3 regions of the Streptomyces sp. NPDC005492 genome follow, and region 3 is predicted to be linked to each of the others. Evidence: riboswitches for the same ligand, from Rfam matches in the RefSeq annotation. Region 3 holds a riboswitch; each other region holds the start of a gene.
What was found. A riboswitch is a leader RNA that binds a small molecule or an ion and turns the genes downstream of it on or off. The one in region 3 is predicted to bind cobalamin.
Positions count from the first base shown of each region.

Region 1: it holds a riboswitch for cobalamin, as region 3 does, so the genes downstream of both, ABZT04_RS39680 (HoxN/HupN/NixA family nickel/cobalt transporter) here and metE (5-methyltetrahydropteroyltriglutamate--homocysteine S-methyltransferase) in region 3, are expected to answer to the same signal.
Region 2: it holds a riboswitch for cobalamin, as region 3 does, so the genes downstream of both, ABZT04_RS24310 (cobalamin biosynthesis protein) here and metE (5-methyltetrahydropteroyltriglutamate--homocysteine S-methyltransferase) in region 3, are expected to answer to the same signal.

Region 1 is NZ_JBEXDX010000052.1:21,822-28,395, forward strand. It holds gene ABZT04_RS39655 (methanogen output domain 1-containing protein) at 1-104, shown strand, start outside; gene ABZT04_RS39660 (hypothetical protein) at 833-958, shown strand; partial or broken gene ABZT04_RS39665 (IS630 family transposase) at 989-1,255, shown strand; gene ABZT04_RS39670 (hypothetical protein) at 1,277-1,687, opposite strand; gene ABZT04_RS39675 (hypothetical protein) at 1,820-2,035, shown strand; gene ABZT04_RS39680 (HoxN/HupN/NixA family nickel/cobalt transporter) at 2,128-3,222, opposite strand; cobalamin riboswitch at 3,249-3,438, opposite strand; gene ABZT04_RS39685 (metalloregulator ArsR/SmtB family transcription factor) at 3,519-3,872, shown strand; gene ABZT04_RS39690 (MFS transporter) at 4,509-6,215, shown strand.
Region 2 is NZ_JBEXDX010000018.1:110,012-116,585, reverse strand. It holds gene ABZT04_RS24335 (alpha/beta fold hydrolase) at 1-991, opposite strand, end outside; gene ABZT04_RS24330 (class II aldolase/adducin family protein) at 1,131-1,853, opposite strand; gene ABZT04_RS24325 (lysozyme) at 2,050-2,793, shown strand; gene ABZT04_RS24320 (inorganic phosphate transporter) at 2,894-4,150, shown strand; gene ABZT04_RS24315 (hypothetical protein) at 4,193-4,414, shown strand; cobalamin riboswitch at 4,549-4,691, shown strand; gene ABZT04_RS24310 (cobalamin biosynthesis protein) at 4,791-5,732, shown strand; gene ABZT04_RS24305 (cobyric acid synthase) at 5,729-6,574, shown strand, end outside.
Region 3 is NZ_JBEXDX010000032.1:30,558-37,131, forward strand. It holds gene scpA (methylmalonyl-CoA mutase) at 1-163, shown strand, start outside; gene meaB (methylmalonyl Co-A mutase-associated GTPase MeaB) at 160-1,164, shown strand; cobalamin riboswitch at 1,163-1,387, shown strand; gene metE (5-methyltetrahydropteroyltriglutamate--homocysteine S-methyltransferase) at 1,530-3,848, shown strand; gene ABZT04_RS32475 (polysaccharide deacetylase family protein) at 4,652-5,386, shown strand; gene ABZT04_RS32480 (cytochrome P450) at 5,388-6,574, opposite strand, start outside.

The DNA of each region.
Region 1 (6,574 bases), on a different contig from region 3:
GCGGCGACGCGGGCTGCCGCGTTGTAGTGCGCTTGGTCTTCGACGTGGACGTCGAGGCGGTGAGCGGCCGCGAGTACTTCGGCGACCGGGCTGTGGCTCCATGACCCTGGCCTCTTCCGGGCCAGCACCAGACCGCTGCCCCATCCGGTGCTGCGGTGCGGGGCCGACGGCCGCGTGCTGGCCACCAAACCTGCTGCCAGCCGCTGTGACGACCGGCTGCGCCCGGGCGCCGGCGTGTTCGATCTACGGTCCGACGACACCCCGCCGCTGCGTCAGCAGCTGGGTGGCTGCGCAGCGGCAGTCCCGTGCCCGGCGCGCTGGTCCTCAAGGACATGGACGGCCGCACGGGGCGCTTCCGCTGTCACGGGGCACGGGCCACCTGGTGGGACGGCCCGCAGCCGGCCGTGCAGCTGCATCTCGTCAAGGCCGGGACGTCCGACCGGTTCGTCGTGCTCAGCCAGCAGGTGGAGGCGCTGAACCGGGAGGTGGCCTTCCGCCGAGCCACCGAGGTGGACCGGGCACGGCTGCTGGCCGCCGCGATCACCCTCGCGGAGGTTCCCGCGCCGTTAGCGAGGTGGCGTCGGCCGCGCTGGGGGGCCACCGCGGCGGAGCTCTATCTGTACTCGGCACGGCTGGTACCGCCCCTGCAGCCGGAGGACAACGGCCTTCCGGCCGGCGCGGGCGGCTGGACCGACCTGGACCGGCCGTCTTCTTCGGACCGCCCGCTCGCTCGTGAAGCCGCGGACGCGGTTCCCTCTGCCCTGTCGCTGGAGGCGGACGGCGTCCACTTGGGCATGCTGATCGTCTACGGCTCAGACAGCTCCACCGCTCCTTGGCATATGACGGCTGTGGCCAACAGATCGCCCAGGTCCTGCGCCGAGCGGGCCTGCACGAACAGGCGCATCGGGTCGCCGAACGCCTGCAGCTCAGCCTGCTGTCGGTCGGCGGCGACTCGTAGGAGGTCTACGACGTGGACGCCGATCACATCAAGGTCGAGCTGCGCTTCACCCCGACCTACACCTCGTGGGCCAACCCCATCGAGGCGCACTTCGGACCGCTGGGGCACTTCTCCATCGCCAACTCCCACCACGCCCACCACACCATGCAGACCCGGTCCCCGCACGCCTACCTGCGCTGGCGCAGCGCCCACACCCGCCTCCCCGACGTACTCGCCACCCAGCGCCGAGAACGCGGCCGTATCCGCAGCGAAAAGGGCATCCGCTGGGGCGGACGACCCCAAGCACCCGCAGCCTGACACCGCCTGACGGCCAGTGAATCAAAACCCTCGGAACACGCCGTCGTCATCGGCGGCGCCGACGAACTCCTCGAAGTCCATGTTCGCGCCCGAGAGGTTGTTCTCGATGCTCCACAACTCGGCTGTCACAACGCGGATCCAACGCCCACGTTCACCCCGCCTGTCCACTACGAGGAGTGGTTGTTCCGCCGAGGCGACAGCTATGAAGTCCGCCAGGACAAGAAGCGGATGCTGATATTCCGCGGGGATCAGGTCGAGCGCCTGGTCGGGCGTCAAACCCTCGTACCGCCGGTTGTCGACAAAGGCAACGTTGGCCAAGAAGCCCTCCTTGCTCGGCGAGAACAGGGTCGCCCTCAGAGCGTCCCAAGCATCGTCTGCCGAGAAGTCGGTGCGGACGACGAGGGCTTCCGAAGTGCAGGGGAACTGCGTCATGCGCGGACAGTACTGCCAACCCGGTGAACCTCCGCAGGCAGAGCACTAGCGCCAGGCATTCCTGGGACAGTCCCCGCCACCGCCGGCCCGAACGCCGGCGGCGCGGCCCCACGCCCACGGAGGTGGAGCGCCGTGACCGACACCAACGGACTGCAACTCGTCGCGACGTTCTGCGGCAACTGCGACTACGGTTCTCCGCAGCTCTTCGTCGACCCGAACGCCCCCGCCGAACAACGGATCGTCCTGACCGACAACTTCGGCCAGCGCGTCCAGATGAGCGTGGACCAGCGCTCCAACCTGGTCGACGACGCCAAGGCCGGCAAGCTGGACGGCATCGCCCTGCCCTGAGCCGCACGGCGGATACGCACGACAGACGACCGACGGGCCGGGAAGCATCGAGGCGATGCTTCCCGGCCCGTCGGCGGTTCGGTCACGGAGTGTCAGTCGCCCTCAGCCAGCTGGTTCGCCCACCGCTGTTCCACCTTGGCCAGCCTCCAATAGGCCAGCGCCGCCGCCCACACCACGACGAACAGGCCGACGATGACGTAGCCGACGTTGTCCAGGTCGAGGCCGGAGATCCAGTTCGTGGTGGCGTCGGTCAGCTCGAGCTTGTCGTGCAGGACGCCGACGAGTTCGATGGTGCCGATGAAGAAGGCGACGGCGATGGACAGGCCGGTGATCGTGAGGTTGTAGAAGACCTTGCGGACCGGGTTCGAGAACGCCCACTGGTAGGCGAAGTTCATGAACGTGCCGTCGAGCGTGTCGAACAGACTCATGCCGGCCGCGAAGAGCAGGGGCAGGCAGAGGACCGCGTACCAGGGCAGGCCGGCCGCCGCGCCCGAACCCGCCATCACCATCAGCGTGACCTCGGTCGCGGTGTCGAAGCCGAGCCCGAAGAGCAGGCCGATCGGGAACATCTGGCCGGGCCGGGTGATGGACTTGGTGAGCCGGCCGAGGATGCGGTTCATGAAGCCCCGCGAATCCAGGTGCTGTTGGAGCTCCGCCTCGTCGTACGTTCCCGCCCGCATCGACCGGAACACCTTCAGGATGCCCAGCAGGGCCACGAGGTTGAGCGCGGCGATGACGTAGAGGAAGGAACCGGAGACGGTCGTGCTGACGACGCCGAGCGTCTGGTGCGCACTGGAGTCGTCGTTCACGAGCGTGCCCGCGATGGCGGCCCCACCGGCCACCAGCGCGGCCAGCACGACCACCACACTGGAGTGCCCGAGTGCGAACCAGAACCCGACCGACACCGGCCGCTTGCCGTCGGCCATCAGCTTGCGGGTGGTGTTGTCGATCGCCGCGATGTGGTCGGCGTCGAAGGCGTGGCGCATGCCCAACGTGTAAGCGGTGACGCCGAGTCCGATGCCGAATGCCTTGGAGCCGATCTCGTAGTGACCGGGCACGACGAGCAGGAAGAGGATCCCGAAGGCGGCGACGTGCAGGGCGGCGATCACCGCCATCAGCCCGATCGTCTTGACGGTGTCCTCGCGCCGCCACCGGAAGGAGGCAGGCTTGTTCTCGGTCAGGGTCATGCGGTCACGCTCCAGCACCTCGTGGATCACTTCGTGAGTGCCGTGGCCGGTCTCCTGGCTGACAGGTCGTACGTCCACCGCCCGCCTTCCCGGCCGTCTCACGACGGCCAGTGGCTGTCCCTTGCGGGACGTGGGCGACGAACTCCCTGATCACAGTGGCGAGGGCCGCGTCGGCTTCGCACCGACTTCCCGAACACCACGGCCCGCCCACCGTAGGGCCCCTGACGCTCACTTGCATAGCTGCGTACCTGCGCAGGTATTCAAGATCACATACCGGGGCCTGCAAGGATGGCCGTATGCATCTCGTTCCCGCCGAACGCGCCGACCGCCGCACCATCGACGGCCACCGGGTCTGCGACGCGATCGCCGCCATCGGAGAGCCCGACCACGTCCGCGCCTGGGCCGAGCGGTTCGCCCTGCTCGCCGACCCCGGACGCCTCGCTCTCCTGCTGGCCCTGAATCAGGCGGGCCCTCTCGCCGTCTCGGACCTCGCCGTCGCGACCGGCATGAACGACCCGGCCGTCTCCCAGGCCCTGCGCCTGCTGCGCGCCGCCGGTGTCGTGGTGGGCGAGAAGGAAGGGCGAGTGGTGCGCTACCGGGTCGTCGACCCGCTCGTCGCCGACCTCTTGAAGCACTGCACCGCCGACTGAACTCCCTTCGCGAGATGTCCGCAGCGACACCCGTCACCGCCGTGCCCAATGAAGGGCCGCCCCGGTGCAGTTGGTGCCGGTGACCATCGACGGCTGAGCGCATGCCCTACGACCCGCCCGACCGACTGCCCGTCACCGTCCCGCAGCCCGCCTGAAGCCGCCTTGCGGTTCGAGGGTGCTCCTACACGTCGGAACGGGCAGCCGGAGGACGGCAGTTCGAGCGATCCGTCCACGAGCTCGAGGCGGGCGGTCTTGTCTTGGCCCAGGCAATAGCCCGCGACGATCTGGACGGGGTCGCCAACCCAGTACCGCTCGTACACAACAGCCCTCCCGCGCCGAGGACTTGGAGCGTCTCCACGAGCTTGGGGCAATGGCGCGCGAGGTGGGCTCGCAGTGCCCGCATCGGGGCGAGGCTCCCCGAGCCGCTGCCGCACGGTCAGGAAACGGTCCACGACGGCAACGGCACGTGGACGACGAGGCCACCTGGACGACGGGGGCCCTTGTTTGACCGGGACATGCGAGTCGGTGTCGCACATCTAGCCATACCGACCAGTCGGTACTAGCCTCCGCTCGAACGGAAGGAACCCCCACTTTCCCGCCGTCCACACCGTCCCCGGCCTTTGCACAAGGAGTCGCATGTCCTCCGCCTCCGCACCATTCGACACGAGAGACGACGGCGCCGACGCGCCCGGCGCCGGTGCTCGTGGCTCGCTCGCCCGGCTGTACCGCCGCGAACTGACGGCATATCCGGCCACCGGGCGGCGCATGTCGTACCTGGCGATCGTGGTGGTCACGACCGTCGTGCTCTACTACATGCTCTACATCCAGTACGCGGTGGCGACGTCGATCATCACGCACTTCGACATGACCTACCGCTACTTCGTGTGGGTCTCGGTCGTCGGCAACGCGGTCGGGGCCTTCGCCTCGCTCGTGGCCGGCCTCGCGGACCGCTGGGGGCGGGCGAACCTCGTGGTCTACGGACTGCTCATCGCCGCGCTCCTGGTCTTCTTCGGACTGCCCAACGCGGGCGGCAAGACGACGTACTTGGTGCTGTTCGCCGTCGTGAGCTTCATCGAGGGCATCGTGCTCGTCGCGACCCCGGCCCTGATCAGAGACTTCTCGCCGCAACTCGGCCGCGCGACCGCGATGGGCTACTGGACGATGGGCCCGGTCATCGGCAGCCTGGTCGTCACCTCGGTGACCAGCAACACGCTCTCCTCAGCCACCTGGCAGGACGAACTGCGCTACTCCGGAGCGGCCGGGCTGATCGTGTTCGTCGTGACCCTGTTCGCCCTGCGCGAGCTGGCGCCCGGGCTGCGCGACCAGATCATGGTGAGCCTGCGGGACCGGGCCCTGGTGGAGGCGCGGGCCAAGGGGCTGGACACGGAGGCGCTACGGCGCGGTGAGTGGCGGCAGATGCTGCGCCTGGACATCCTCGGCTCCGCCTTCGCGATCGCGGTCTTCCTGCTGCTCTACTACTCCGCGGTCGGCAACTTCGTCGTCTACTTCTCGACCACCTTCGGGTACAGCGAGCAGCGCACCAACGGCCTGGCCAACTGGTACTGGGCCGCGAACGCCCTCGCGCTGATCGTGGCCGGCCTCCTCTCGGACCGGCTGCTGGTGCGCAAGCCCTTCATGATCGTCGGTGGGATCGGCGCCATCGCGGCGACCGCGGTCTTCGCCTCCCTGGCCACCCACCCGACGACCGGCTACTACACGTTCGCCTGGCTTTTCGTCGCGATCGGCGTGTTCAGCGGAGTCGCCTACGCCCCGTGGATGGCGAGCTTCACCGAGACCGTGGAGAAGCGGAACCCGGCCGCGACCGCCGCCGGTCTCGCGGTCTGGGGCTGGACCGTACGGATCGTGGTCGCCGTGTCGGCGGCGTTCATCCCCGTGCTCGTCACCTCGGTCACCCCGCTCGTCGAACACGGCGCCGAGGTGGCGACCGCGCAGAAGCAGGCCGCCCCGGCGCTGGCCATCGTCGGCGCCCACCCCCAACTCTTCGCCGAACTGGGCAAGTACACGCCCACCACCACTCCCCCCGCCCTCGCCGCCCAAGCGGTGAAGGAGGTCGGCCCCGCCGACCTGGCCGTCGTACAGAAGGCCCAGCCGCAGCTCAAAGTGCTCAACGAGTACGGGACGAAGGTGCAGAAGGCCGCGAAGGACGGCCCCGGAGAGTGGCGCACCTGGTGGTGGATCTGCGTGGGCGGCCAAGTCCTCTTCCTGCCCTTCGTGTTCGTGATGGCCGGCCGCTGGAGCCCGAAGAAGGCCCGCGAGGACGCCAAGTCCCACCAGGAGGCCGTCGACCGCGAACTGGCCGCACTCGCCGCGAGCGACGCCTGACAGAAGCACCGAGGTTCGCTGCGGCCGGGCCCAACCGCCCGGCCGCAGCGCGTCGGTGACGGCCTGGTCAACAAGGCCGTTGCCAAGCCGATCACGTACGGTACTGACGCGCCCGACCCCGAAGCTCCGGGCACGGCCTTCCCGAAGGCGAGTGGGCGTTCTACCTCGTGCGGACCAACGGTTCGGCCGACCGGTCGCTCGATTCCGGGCGGCTGGCGGTCGGCGTTGCCGTCGTCGCCCAGGTATTCGAATCCGCGTGCGACACGGAGTGGGACGAGAAGCTGTCCTTCCGGCACGCCTACGCGGGGGCGCCCCATCTGGCGGCAGGGATGCTGCCCGGGCGGCCCGGCCCAGCAGTC
Region 2 (6,574 bases), on a different contig from region 3:
AGAGCGACCAGGGGGCGACCTTGTCGTCCGGGCCGTGGAAGATCAGGGTTGGCACCTTGAGCCGGGCCGGGTCAGCGGCCTCGGCGATGCGGTCGCCATGGAGACCGGTGCGGCCCTGTGCGGCGCGGACCGCCAGCGGCAGCAGCGCGCCCGGGGTGTGCCGGGCCGCCGCGAGGGCGCGCAGCGTCCGCTCCCAGTCGAGCACCGGCGAGTCCAGCACCAGGCCGGAGACGCGGTCACGCATCGCGGAGTGGGCGGCGGCGCGCAGGGCCATGGTGGCGCCGGTGGACCAGCCGTGCAGGACGACATGCTCGGCGCCGTAGCGCACGGCGTAGCGGATCGCCGCGTCCAGGTCGCGCCACTCGGTCTCGCCGAGGTGGCCCAGGCCGTCGGGGTTGCGGGGTGCGCCCAGGTCGCCGCGGTAGGCGAGGGCGAGGACCGGGAAGCGGTTGCGGTGCAGGAACTCCATGATGTTCAGGGAGAGTTCACGGGTGGTGGCCAGGCCGTGCACCGCGATCACCCAGGTGCTCCGCGCTCCTGGCACGAACCACGCGGGCAGGGAGCCGAGTTCGCCGGGGATGTCGACGTCGGCGTGGTCCAGGCCGAGGGCGGTGCTCGGGTTGCCGACGTGGAGATTCGGGGTGAGCCACACCTTGTCGCCGGGGCGCAGGGTGCCGTGGGTGACGCGTTCCAGGCGGCGGACGACGGTGTCGGCGGACGCGGAGGCCGTGTCGACGACGGGGCCGACGACCGCGTGGGAGCCGTCGCCGGCGAGGCCGTAGGTGCCGGGGCGCAGGGCGGCCAGGTCCCGGGTGAGCGCGACCTGGCCGGCGGCGGTGGAGTGCACCGTGAGCCGGGGTTCGGTCGGCAGGGGGCGTCCGGGCGGCGCCTTCAGCGCCGCGTCGCTGGCGTACCGGCCGGCGGCGACGCCCACCGCACCGGCCGCGAGGGCCACGGAGACGGCCGCGGCCGTCGCTTTGACTGTGCGCACCGCTCCAGTGTCCAGGCCGACCCGCCCGGCGGCCAGCCGGGGGACGCTCGGAGTGAAATCCGGAGGCGGCTCGGCGCGGACCAAGAACGCCGAAGACACCAAGAGTCAGGGAGGGGGAAGCAGAGCCGCGGAAAGCGCGTCACCCCCGCTGCCCATACCCCCGCAAGCGCTCCCCCACCTCCGCCACCTGCTCCCCCGTCAGCAGCGACGGCGACAGGCCGGGTACCGACGACGCCGTCAGCCACAGGCGGCACATCCACTCCAACTGGGCCGTGCGGTCGTAGGCCTGGGCGAGGGAGCTGCCGTAGGCGATCGTGCCGTGGTTCTGGAGGAGGCAGGCGGAGCGGTCGGCGAGGGCGTGGAGCATGTTCTCGGCCAACTCCTCGGTGCCGTACGTCGCATACGGGGCAACCCGGACCGGGCCGCCGAGGGCGGCGGACATGTAGTGGATCAGGGGGAGTTCGGGGACGAGGGTCGAGACGGCGGTCGCGTGCACGGCGTGGGTGTGGACGACGGCGTGGGCGTCGGTGCTGCGGTAGACCGCGAGATGCATGGGGAGTTCGCTCGTCGGGAGCAGGGTGCCGAGCACCTGGCGGCCGTCGAGGTCGACACCGACCGTGTCGGCGGGCGCGAGCCGGTCGTAGGGGACGCCCGACGGTGTGACCAGGACGGTGTCGCCGACGCGCACGGAGACGTTCCCGGAGGTGCCGACGACCAGTCCGTCGGACACGGTCCGGCGGGCCGTCGCGATGAGCGCACCCCAGGCGTCCGCCTCCTCGGCACGCACACTCCTCCCCCGCGCCTGCCCCACATCCTGTGCGGACTCCCGCCCGTCCCGCCCGTCGCGCCGCCGCTCAGCCATGCCGCGATCCTGCCAGCCGAGTCGCCAACGCGCGCTCGGGCGTGGGCACTTTAGGCCGGAAGCCGCGCGCCCGAAAGAGCACATATGGGCATGTACCGCCCGCCGAGGCCCCTTGGCCGGAGACCGACCCGAGTCGACAGATCTTCCAATAACCTCTGGGAGATTTGTCGTGCACGTCGCCATTCCCGGGGGAAACATGGCCCGTCGCCGCAACCGTCACCGCGCCCGCCTCTCAGCCGCCTCCGTCGCCGCGCTCACCCTCACAGCCGTCGCGCTCGTCGAGATTCCGGCCTCGGCCGCGAGCACCGCGAAGGGGCACGACGTCTCCTCGCACCAGAAGAACGTCGACTGGTCGAGCGCGAAGGCGAAGGGCGCCACGTTCGTCTACGTCAAGGCGACCGAGTCCACCGACTACCGCAGCCCCTACTTCGCCCAGCAGTACAACGGCGCCCGCGCCGCCGGAATCGTCCGCGGCGCCTACCACTTCGCCCTGCCGGACAAGTCGTCGGGCGCGGCTCAGGCCGCGTACTTCGTGGCGCACGGCGGCGGCTGGAAGGCGGACGGCTGGACGCTGCCTCCCGCGCTCGACATCGAATACAACCCGTACGACAAGAAGCACGGCTGCTACGGCCTCAGCAAGGCGAGGATGGTCGCCTGGATCAAGGCCTTCAGTGCCGAGGTCGAGCGGGAGACCGGCCGCCGTCCAGTGATCTACACGACGGCCCACTGGTGGAACACCTGCACCGGCGGCAGCACCGCCCTGGCCTCGACCCACGCGCTGTGGATCGCCCGCCACGAGTCGGCGGACGCGGGATCGCTGCCCGCCGGCTGGTCGTACTGGACCTTCTGGCAGTACGACAACGGCGGCAGCCTGCCGGGTGATCAGAATCTCTTCAACGGGTCCCTGAGCCGACTGAAGAAGTTCGCCCGCGGCGACTAGCCCATCCGCCGACACCACGGAGACCCTCTCAGTTCATCTTCCGTTCATTCAGGTTGCCTACGGTCAACGCGCCGATGACCTCGAAAGATTGCCTGGGTAAATGGAAAGCTTCTCGCTGATTCTCGCGATTGTGGTTGTCACCGCTCTCGCGTTCGATTTCACGAACGGTTTCCACGACACCGCCAACGCGATGGCCACCACCATCTCGACCGGTGCGCTCAAGCCCAAGGTCGCGGTGGCCATGTCGGCCACCCTCAACCTGGTGGGCGCTTTTCTCTCCGTGGAGGTCGCCAACACGATCTCCAAGGGGCTCGTCGACGAGAGCGGTATCCGTCCCGAGGTCATCTTCGCCGCGCTGGTCGGCGCGATCCTCTGGAACCTGGTGACCTGGCTCGTCGGACTCCCGTCCAGTTCTTCGCACGCCCTGATGGGCGGGTTGATCGGAGCGACGATCGCCTCCGCCGGCACCGGCGCGGTGCACAGCGACGTCCTGGTCACCAAGGTGCTGCTGCCTGCGGTCGCCGCTCCGATCGTGGCGGGCGTCGCGGCGATGGTCGCCACCCGCTTCTCCTACGCCCTGAGCCGCAACGCCGACGGCAAGGCCGCCGACAAGGGCTTCCGGGTCGGCCAGATCGCCTCCGCCGGCCTGGTCTCCCTGGCCCACGGCACCAACGACGCCCAGAAGACGATGGGCATCATCACGCTGGCCCTGATCGCCGGCGGCTCCATCGCCCCCGACTCGGACCCGCCCACCTGGGTCATCCTCTCCGCGGGCCTCGCCATCGCGATGGGCACCTACATCGGCGGCTGGCGCATCATCCGCACCATGGGCAAGGGCCTGACCGACCTCCGGCCGCAGCAGGGCTTCGCCGCCCAGACCAGCGCCGCCGCGGTCATCCTGGCCTCCGCGCACATCGGCTTCTCGCTCTCCACCACGCACGCCGTCTCCGGCTCGGTGATGGGTGCCGGGCTCGGCCGCAAGGGCGGTGTCGTCCGCTGGTCGACCGCCACCCGGATGTTCGTCGCCTGGGGCCTGACGCTGCCGGCCGCCGCGCTGGTCGGCGCGCTCGCCGAGTCCGTGACCGACCTCGGCGACTGGGGCACCGCACTGGTGGCCGTCTTCCTGGTCGCCTCCAGCACCGGCATCTGGCTGCTCTCCCGCCGCCAGGTGGTCGACGCCTCGAACGTCAACGAGTCCGACGAGCCCGCCGGCGTGGTCACCGCCGCGATCGCCGCCGTCACCCCGCCCCCGTCGGTCGCCCTCTCCGAGGGCCTCACGGCGACGATCCCCGCGCCGCCCGCCGTCACCACGCCCGACCCGGCGACCCCGGCGACCCCGCCGGCCGCCACCGTCTGAGCCCGCGCCCCGGTACGAAGGCACGAGAAGGAACGAATCAGCATGGACATCGACTGGGCAGCCCTCGGCTCCGTCTTCGGCGTCAGCCTCGCGGCCACCGTGGCCCTGGTGGCCGTCTTCACCCTCGGCATCACCGCCCTCTCCCGCCGCGAACGGGCCACCACCCAGGGCGACTCCGCGACCCTCGCCCTGGCCGGCGCGTACGCCTGCTTCGCGGCCTGCGCGGCGGCGGTGGCGTACGGGATCTCCATCATCGTGGCCTGACCGGCCGCCAGTTGGACCCAACGTGGGGTGCGGGACGGACCACCGTCCCGCACCCCACGTCTTCGTGACGTCCTCGACGACCCCTGTGTGGGCATCAGCACACTCCTCCCCCGCAGGTCAACAGCAAGTTGACGCCCCTTCCAACCCCGTGGTGGACTGCCGGAGCCATGTACGGCGGCAGGAGAGGAAGCCGGTGCGAATCCGGCGCGGTCCCGCCACTGTCACCGGGGTAGACAACCCCGGGAGCCAGGAACTCTCACCGCCGGTCTCGTCGAACCAGGGCGTGGACACCCTGAGTGAGGACATACCGCCATGCTCGGCTGCCGTTCGAGGTCCCGTACCAGTACCGTGTCCGACCCGGCGATCGGCTGAGCCGATGCGTGCCGATCGCGTCTTCGCGTACGGCGCCGCCGCCGGCCTTCTCGGCGACCACCTGCTCGGCGATCCTCGCCGCGGGCATCCGGTCGCCGCGTTCGGCCGTGCCGCCGCTGCCGTGGAACGACTGCTGTGGCGCGACCACCGCGGGTGGGGCGCCCTGCACACCGCCGTGTGCGTCGGAGGCGCCGTCTCCCTGGCCGCCGCGGCCACTTCGGCCCTACGACCGTCCCGTACCGCCTCTGCCGCCCTCACTGCCGCCGCCACCTGGGCCGTGGTCGGCGGGACCTCGCTCGCCCGCGAGGCCGGGGCCATCGGGCGTGCACTGGAGGCCGGTGACATCGATGGTGCGCGGGCGCGCCTGCCGCACCTCTGCGGGCGGGACCCCCAGGCCCTCGACGCCGACGGGATCGCCCGGGCCGTCGTCGAGTCCGTCGCCGAGAACACCTCCGACGCGGTGGTGGGCGCCCTGGTGTGGGGCGCCGTGGGCGGGGTGCCGGGGCTCGTCGGGTTCCGGGCCGTGAACACCCTCGACGCCATGGTCGGCCACAAGTCCGCCAAGTACCGCCGCTACGGCTGGGCTTCGGCCCGCCTCGACGACGTCGTCGGCTGGCCGGGCGCCCGCCTCACCGCCGTCCTCGCGACCGTCGCGGGCGGCGACCGGCGCGGGGCTGCACGCGCCTGGCGCACCGACGCCCCCAAGCACCCGAGCCCCAACGCCGGCCCCGTGGAGGCCTCCTTCGCCGGTGCCCTCGGCGTGCGGCTGGGCGGCACGCTCTCCTACGGCGGCCGGGTCGAGCACCGGCCCGTGCTCAACGGCGCCGGGCGCGCCGTCGCCGTACCGGACATCGATCGGGCCGTACGGCTGTCCCGGCGCGTGAGTTGGCTCGCGCTCGGGGCCAGTGTCGCCGGGCGGCTGCTGCTGAAGGGACGCACGTCATGAGCGGCGGAGGACTGCTGGTCGCGGGGACCACCTCGGACGCCGGCAAGAGTGTCGTGACCGCCGGAATCTGCCGGTGGCTGGTACGGCAGGGCGTGAAGGTCGCGCCGTTCAAGGCGCAGAACATGTCCCTGAATTCGTTCGTCACCCGGGAGGGCGCCGAGATCGGGCGGGCGCAGGCCATGCAGGCCCAGGCCTGCCGCATCGAACCGACCGCACTGATGAACCCCGTGCTGCTGAAGCCGGGCGGCGACCAGAGCAGTCAGGTCGTGCTCATGGGGAAGCCGGTGGGCGAGATGAGCGCGCGCGGCTATCACGGGGGGCGGCAACAGCGGCTGCTCGGGACGGTGTTGGACTGTCTCGCGGAGTTGCGGGGCACGTATGACGCGGTGATCTGTGAGGGGGCGGGCAGCCCGGCCGAGATCAATCTGCGGCGGACCGACATCGTGAACATGGGCATCGCGCGGAACGCCGGACTGCCCGTGCTCGTCGTCGGTGACATCGACCGCGGTGGCGTCTTCGCCTCATTCTTCGGGACCGTCGCGCTGCTGTCGCCCGAGGACCAGGCACTCGTCGCCGGGTTCCTCGTCAACAAGTTCCGGGGCGATGTCAGCCTGCTGGAACCGGGGTTGGGGATGCTGCACGACCTCACCGGGCGGCGGACCTACGGCGTGCTGCCGTTCCAGCACGGGCTCGGGATCGACGAGGAGGACGGGCTGCGGATCTCGCTGCGCGGGACCGTCCGTGAGTCGAACACCGCGCCGCCGGTCGGCGAGGACGTGCTGCGGGTCGCCGTCTGCGCGATCCCGCTCATGTCCAACTTCACCGACGTGGACGCGTTGGCC
Region 3 (6,574 bases):
TGAGGACATCATGATCGTGGTCGGCGGGGTGATCCCGCCGCAGGACGTGCCCACGCTCCTGGAGATGGGCGCGGCGGCCGTGTTCCCGCCCGGGACGGTGATCCCGGACGCGGCGTACGACCTGGTCGAGCGACTGGCCGCCGACCTCGGGCACAGCCGGTGATCGATGTCGACACCTATGTGAAGGGCGTCCTCGACGGGAAGCGGGCGCTGGTGGCCCGCGCCATCACGCTCGTCGAGTCGACGAGGCCCCAACACCGGGTCATGGCACAGGAGTTGCTGACCGGACTGCTGCCGCACAGCGGGCGGGCGCGGCGGATCGGCATCAGCGGTGTGCCGGGCGTGGGCAAGTCGACGTTCATCGACGCGTTCGGCACGCTGCTCACCTCGCTGGGGTTCCGGGTCGCGGTGCTCGCCGTCGACCCGTCGTCGACCCGGACGGGCGGATCGATCCTCGGCGACAAGACACGCATGGAGCGGCTGGCGGTGGACCCGGCGGCCTTCGTCCGGCCCTCCCCCACGGCCGGCACGCTCGGCGGGGTCGCGAAGGCGACCCGGGAGTCGATCGTGGTCATGGAGGCGGCGGGCTACGACGTCGTGCTCGTGGAGACGGTCGGTGTCGGCCAGTCCGAGACCGCCGTGGCCAACATGGTCGACTCCTTCCTGCTGTTGACGCTCGCCCGCACCGGGGACCAGCTGCAGGGCATCAAGAAGGGCGTCCTGGAACTCGCGGACGTCATCGCCGTCAACAAGGCCGACGGCCCGCACGAGCGCGACGCGCGGGGCGCGGCACGGGAGTTGGCGGGCGCGCTGCGGCTGATGCATCCCGCCGACGCGGCCTGGACACCGCCGGTGCTGAGTTGCAGCGCCCGTGAGTCGACCGGCCTGGACACGGTGTGGGAGCGACTCGAACAGCACCGGACGCTGCTCGACTCCACCGGCCGGCTCGCCGCCAAGCGGCGCGACCAGCAGGTGGACTGGACCTGGACGATGGTCCGCGAGGAGCTGCTCGGCCGACTGCGCTCCGACCCGGCCGTACGCGCTCTCGGTCCCGCGCTCGAACAGCAGGTCAGGGACGGTGAGTTGACCGCGACGCTGGCCGCCGAGCGCATCTTGCGGGCGTTCGGGAGCGACACCGGCGAGAACTCTCGCCCCACCCCGTAAGCTGGGTGGTGCAGTTGGTTCGCCCCGTCCGCCAGACGGGATGCGTCGCAAGAGGGAACCCGGTGGAAATCCGGGACTGCCCCGCAGCGGTGAGTGGGAACGACCGCCGTCATACGCACTGGGCCCGAGACAACAGGGCCTGGGAAGCGACGGCCAGTAGGTGTCCTCCGTACGGAGGGCGCGCCCACGAGTCCGAAGACCTGCCGACCGCCCGCGCGCGAAGGAGTCGTGCGCGGAATCCCGGTGACCTCGTGGGCGGGTCGGCGTACACATCGGCGGGCACGACAACCGTCCGGTCTGGCGTTCCTTCGCGCTCTCGTCCCGTCGCCGGGATCACAGGGAGACAGCTCGCGAAGGAGAGTTCCGTGACAACGAAGTCCGCAGCCGCGGCAGCACGGGCCACCGTGTACGGCTACCCCCGTCAGGGGCAGGGCCGGGAACTGAAGAAGGCCGTCGAGGGGTACTGGCAGGGCCGCGTCGACGCCGACGCCCTGAGGGCCAGCGCCGCCGAACTGCGCGGCGCCACCTGGCGGCAACTGGCCGGGGCCGGCCTCCACGAAGTGCCGACCGGCGACTTCTCGTACTACGACCATGTCCTGGACACCAGCGTCATGGTCGGCGCGATCCCCGCCCGCCACCGCGCCACCGTCGAACTCGACGCGCTGGACGGGTACTTCGCGATGGCGCGCGGCACCCAGGACGTGGCGCCGCTGGAGATGACGAAGTGGTTCGACACCAACTACCACTATCTCGTCCCCGAGTTGGGGCCCGACACGGTCTTCACCGCCGACTCCGGCAAGCAGGTCGGCGAACTCCGTGAGGCCCTCGCGCTGGGTCTCGCCGCCCGCCCGGTCCTCGTCGGACCGGTCACCTATCTGCTGCTCGCCAAGCCCGCGCCCGGTGTGTCCCCGGACTTCGATCCGCTGACCCTGCTGGACCGGCTGCTGCCGGTGTACGCCGAGGTCCTCGCCGATCTGCGGGCGGCGGGCGCGGAGTGGGTACAGCTCGACGAGCCCGCCCTGGTCCAGGACCGCACCCCGGCCGAACTGGGCGCCGCCGCACGGGCGTACGGCGATCTCGGGGGCCGCACCGACCGGCCGAAGCTCCTGGTCGCCTCCTACTTCGACCGGCTCGGCGAGGCGCTGCCCGTGCTCGCCAAGGCGCCGGTGGAGGGGCTCGCGCTCGACTTCACCGAGGCCGCCGCCGCGAACCTGGACGCCCTGGCCGCGGTGGGCGGGCTGCCCGGCAAGCGGCTGGTCGCCGGGGTCGTGAGCGGCCGCAACATCTGGGTGAACGATCTCACCAAGTCCCTTGCCACGCTGGGCACTCTGCTCGGTCTCGCCGACCGGGTCGACGTGGCCGCCTCCTGCTCGCTCCTGCATGTGCCGCTCGACGCGGCGGCCGAGCGGGACATCGAGCCGCAGATCCTGCGCTGGCTCGCGTTCGCCCGGCAGAAGACGGGCGAGATCGTCACCCTCGCCAAGGGCCTGGCCCAGGGCACAGACACGATCGCCGCCGAACTCGCCGCCAACCGCGCCGATCTGGCCTCCCGCGCCGGTTCGACACTCACCCGCGACCCCGCCGTACGGGCCCGGGCCGCCGCCGTCACGGACGCGGACGCCCGCCGCGCGCAGCGCTACCCCGAGCGGACCGCCGCCCAGCGCGCGCACCTGAACCTGCCGCCGCTGCCGACGACCACCATCGGCTCGTTCCCGCAGACCGCTGAACTGCGCGCCGCGCGAGCCGACTTGAGGGCGCGGCGGATCGACACGGCCGGGTACGAGGAGCGCATCAGGGCCGAGATCCAGGAGGTGATCTCCTTCCAGGAGAAGACCGGCCTCGACGTCCTGGTGCACGGCGAGCCCGAACGCAACGACATGGTCCAGTACTTCGCCGAACAGCTCACCGGCTATCTCGCCACCCGGCACGGCTGGGTCCAGTCCTACGGCACCCGGTACGTCCGCCCGCCGATCCTGGCCGGCGACATCTCCCGCCCCGACCCGATGACGGTGCGCTGGACGACGTACGCCCAGTCGCTCACCCCACGCCCGGTCAAGGGCATGCTCACCGGACCGGTCACCATGCTCGCCTGGTCCTTCGTCCGCGACGATCAGCCGCTCGGCGACACCGCCCGCCAGGTCGCGCTCGCCCTGCGCGACGAGGTCAACGACCTTGAGGCGGCCGGGACTTCGGTCATCCAGGTCGACGAACCCGCCCTGCGCGAGACCCTGCCGCTGCGCGCCGCCGACCACCCCGCCTATCTGGCCTGGGCGACGGAGGCGTTCCGGCTGACCACGAGCGGGGTGCGTCCGGAGACACAGGTCCACACGCACATGTGCTACGCCGAGTTCGGCGACATCGTCGGGGCCATCGACGATCTCGACGCGGACGTCATCAGCCTCGAAGCCGCCCGCTCGCACATGCAGGTCGCCCGTGAGCTGGCCGCCCACGGGTATCCGCGCGAGGCGGGACCCGGGGTGTACGACATCCACTCGCCGCGCGTTCCGAGCGCGGCCGAGGCGGCGGCCTTGCTGCGCAAGGGACTTGAGGCCATCCCGGCGGACCGGTTGTGGGTCAACCCGGACTGCGGCCTGAAGACCCGCGGCTGGCCCGAGACCCGAGCGTCCCTGGAGAACCTGGTCGCGGCGGCCCGCACGGTCCGTACGGAACTCGCCGGTTCCTGACCAATCGCGGCGGGGGCGGCCGGGAGGACACACCTTCCTGGCCGCCCCCGCCGTACGTGCGCGCGAGACGATGTGGCCCACAGCCCGGAGAACTGGAGCGACCCGGTGACCAGCCGCATCAGCTTGACCTCACCGGCCATGCACGGTCCCTGCGGGAGACCCGGTTCGAGGACGGCGCCCCGCTCGACCCGAGCGGCACCGCCCGCACAGAGTCCGCCTCGGGCTCGCTGCGGGCGGCCGACCGGATGCTGGTCTCCCCCACCGCGCGCCGCAGGGAGACGGCGTCCGCACTCGGCCTCGCGGTCGCCGCGGAGCCGGAGTTGGCGGGCTCGGCATGGGCCGCTAGCGGAGTTTACCCCTCGACGAGGTGATGACCGGGAGCCGGAGCCGCTGATGTCGTGGCTGACGAACCCGGGCCCCGCACCCCACGGCCGGGACTCGGTGCGGGCCCTGTGCGAGCGGGTGACGCGCCGGCCGGACGCGGCGGCGGCGTTCGAGGGCAGGACGCTCGCGTCGTCGAGCAGGAGATCTCGTACGGGCCCTGGCGGTCACGGCCCTCGGCCCCGCCCGGGCCCGCCTTCTGGCGGCTGGACGTACGGCGTCAGCGGCCCTCGGACCCCAACTCCCGCCTGTGCCGCAGATTCCAGCGCCCGGACTGTCTGCTGAGGTCCGTCCGGGAATCACCTCCCGCGGCCACCCCCATTCGACTATGCACAGCGTATCTACTCGCTATGTATAGTCCCGGCATGCCATCTCTGAGTAAGAAGAGGAAAAGAACCCGCGCCGGGTTGCGTGCCGCCGGCATGTTCGTGGCCGCCGCCTCGCTCGCCCTCTCGTCGAGCGGCTGCGCCCGGCTGGACACGACCGCGCCTGCCGCCGCCCGGGCGAAGGCCGCGTCCGCCACCGCGCAGGCCCGGCTCGGGACGGTCGACTGCCGTGAGGTCAAGTGCATCGCCTTGACCTTCGACGCCGGGCCGAGCGAGAACTCCGCGCGGCTGCTCGACATCCTGAAGGAGAAGCAGGTCCCGGCGACCTTCTTCCTGCTCGGCAAGCGGCACATCGAGAAGTACCCGGAACTGGTCGAGCGCATGGCCGCCGAGGGCCACGAGGTGGCCAGCCACACCTGGGACCACAAGATCCTGACCAGAATCACGCCCGCGCAGATCCGCGACGAACTGGAGCGGACGGACGACGCGATAGAGCGAATAACCGGCAGGCGGCCGACGCTGATGCGCCCGCCGCAGGGCCGCACGAACGACACCGTGCACAGGATCTGCCGTGAGCTGGGCCTCTCGGAGGTCCTGTGGAGCGTCACCGCCAAGGACTACGCGACCACCGACTCCGCGCTGATCACCAAGCGCGTCCTCGCCCAGGCCTCCCGGGACGGCATCATCCTGCTGCACGACCTCTACGGGGGCACCGTGCCCGCCGTCCCCGGCATCATCGACGCCCTGAAGGAACGCGGCTATGTGTTCGTGACCGTGCCGCAACTGCTGGCGCCGGGGAAGGCCGAGCCCGGGAAGGTGTACCGGCCCTGACTCACCACGTCAGACGCAGGGCGTACGGGGAGCGGTGGATCATCGTGGGCCGCATGACGACGGGACGGTCCTCCGCCAGCCGTAGACCGGGCAGTCGACGGGTCAACTCCTCCAGGGTGAGCCGGAGTTGTTCGCGGGCGAGCTGGGAGCCCGGGCAACTGTGCACGCCGAAGCCGAAGGCGAGATGACGGCTCGATGTGCGGGTGATGTCGAAGGTGTCGGCGCGTGCGTGCCGCCGCTCGTCGCGGTTGGCCGCGCCGAAGGCGACGAACAGCGCCGCCCCGGCGGGGAGTTCGGTGCCGGCGAGGACGACGGGCCGGGTGGTGATCCGGCGGAAGCCCTGGAGTGCGGTGTCGTAGCGTGCCGCTTCCTCGATCGCCGCGGGGATGCGCTCGGGTTCCGCGCACAGCAGCTCCCACTGGCGTGGGTGACGCAGCAGATGCAGGACGGTGGTGCCGATCAGCGCGGCGGTGGTGAGGTGTCCGGCGAGGAGCAAGTTCTGGAGGTGGGCGACGAGTTGGTGCCGGTGCTCCAAGGTCAACGGCCCCTCCACCACGGAGGCGATCAGCTCCGAGCAGAGGTCTTCGCGGGGCTCGTCGTACCGTTCCTGTACGTACCGGTCGAGGGTCCGCTGCATCGCGACGACGTCCTCGGCCGCGGCGATCTGGTCCTCCTCGGCCAGAGGGCGGAAGAGCAGTTCCTCGGCGCGGTGACCGCCGTGGACGACCCCGGGCACATCGGCGGGGTCGAGGCCGACGATCCTCCCGATGACCTCGCCGGGGAGCCGCTTGGCGTAGGCCGACATCAGCTCGACGTGCCCGTCCCCGGCGAAGGCGTCGACCAGGGCGGCGGCGCGCTCGGCGGCGTACGGCACGACGGCAGCGACGCGGGCCGGTGAGAGGCCGCGGACGATGGGCGCGCGCAGCCGCTGGTGCTCGGCGCCGTCCGCGGTGACGACGACGGGCCGCCCGCCGAAGCCGCCGCCGAGGACGGCGAGGGCTGCGGGCGCTGGCAGCACGTCGGGCCGGAGCGCGACCGCGGAGGAGAAGTCCTCGGGGCGGCGCAGGACTTCGCGTACGTCGGCGTCCCGGGCGACGAGCCAGGCGTCGAGTTCGACGAGGTGGGTGAGCCCTTCGGTCTGCCGCGCCCGGGTGTAGAGCGGGTACGGGTCGCGCTGCAACTCGTCCA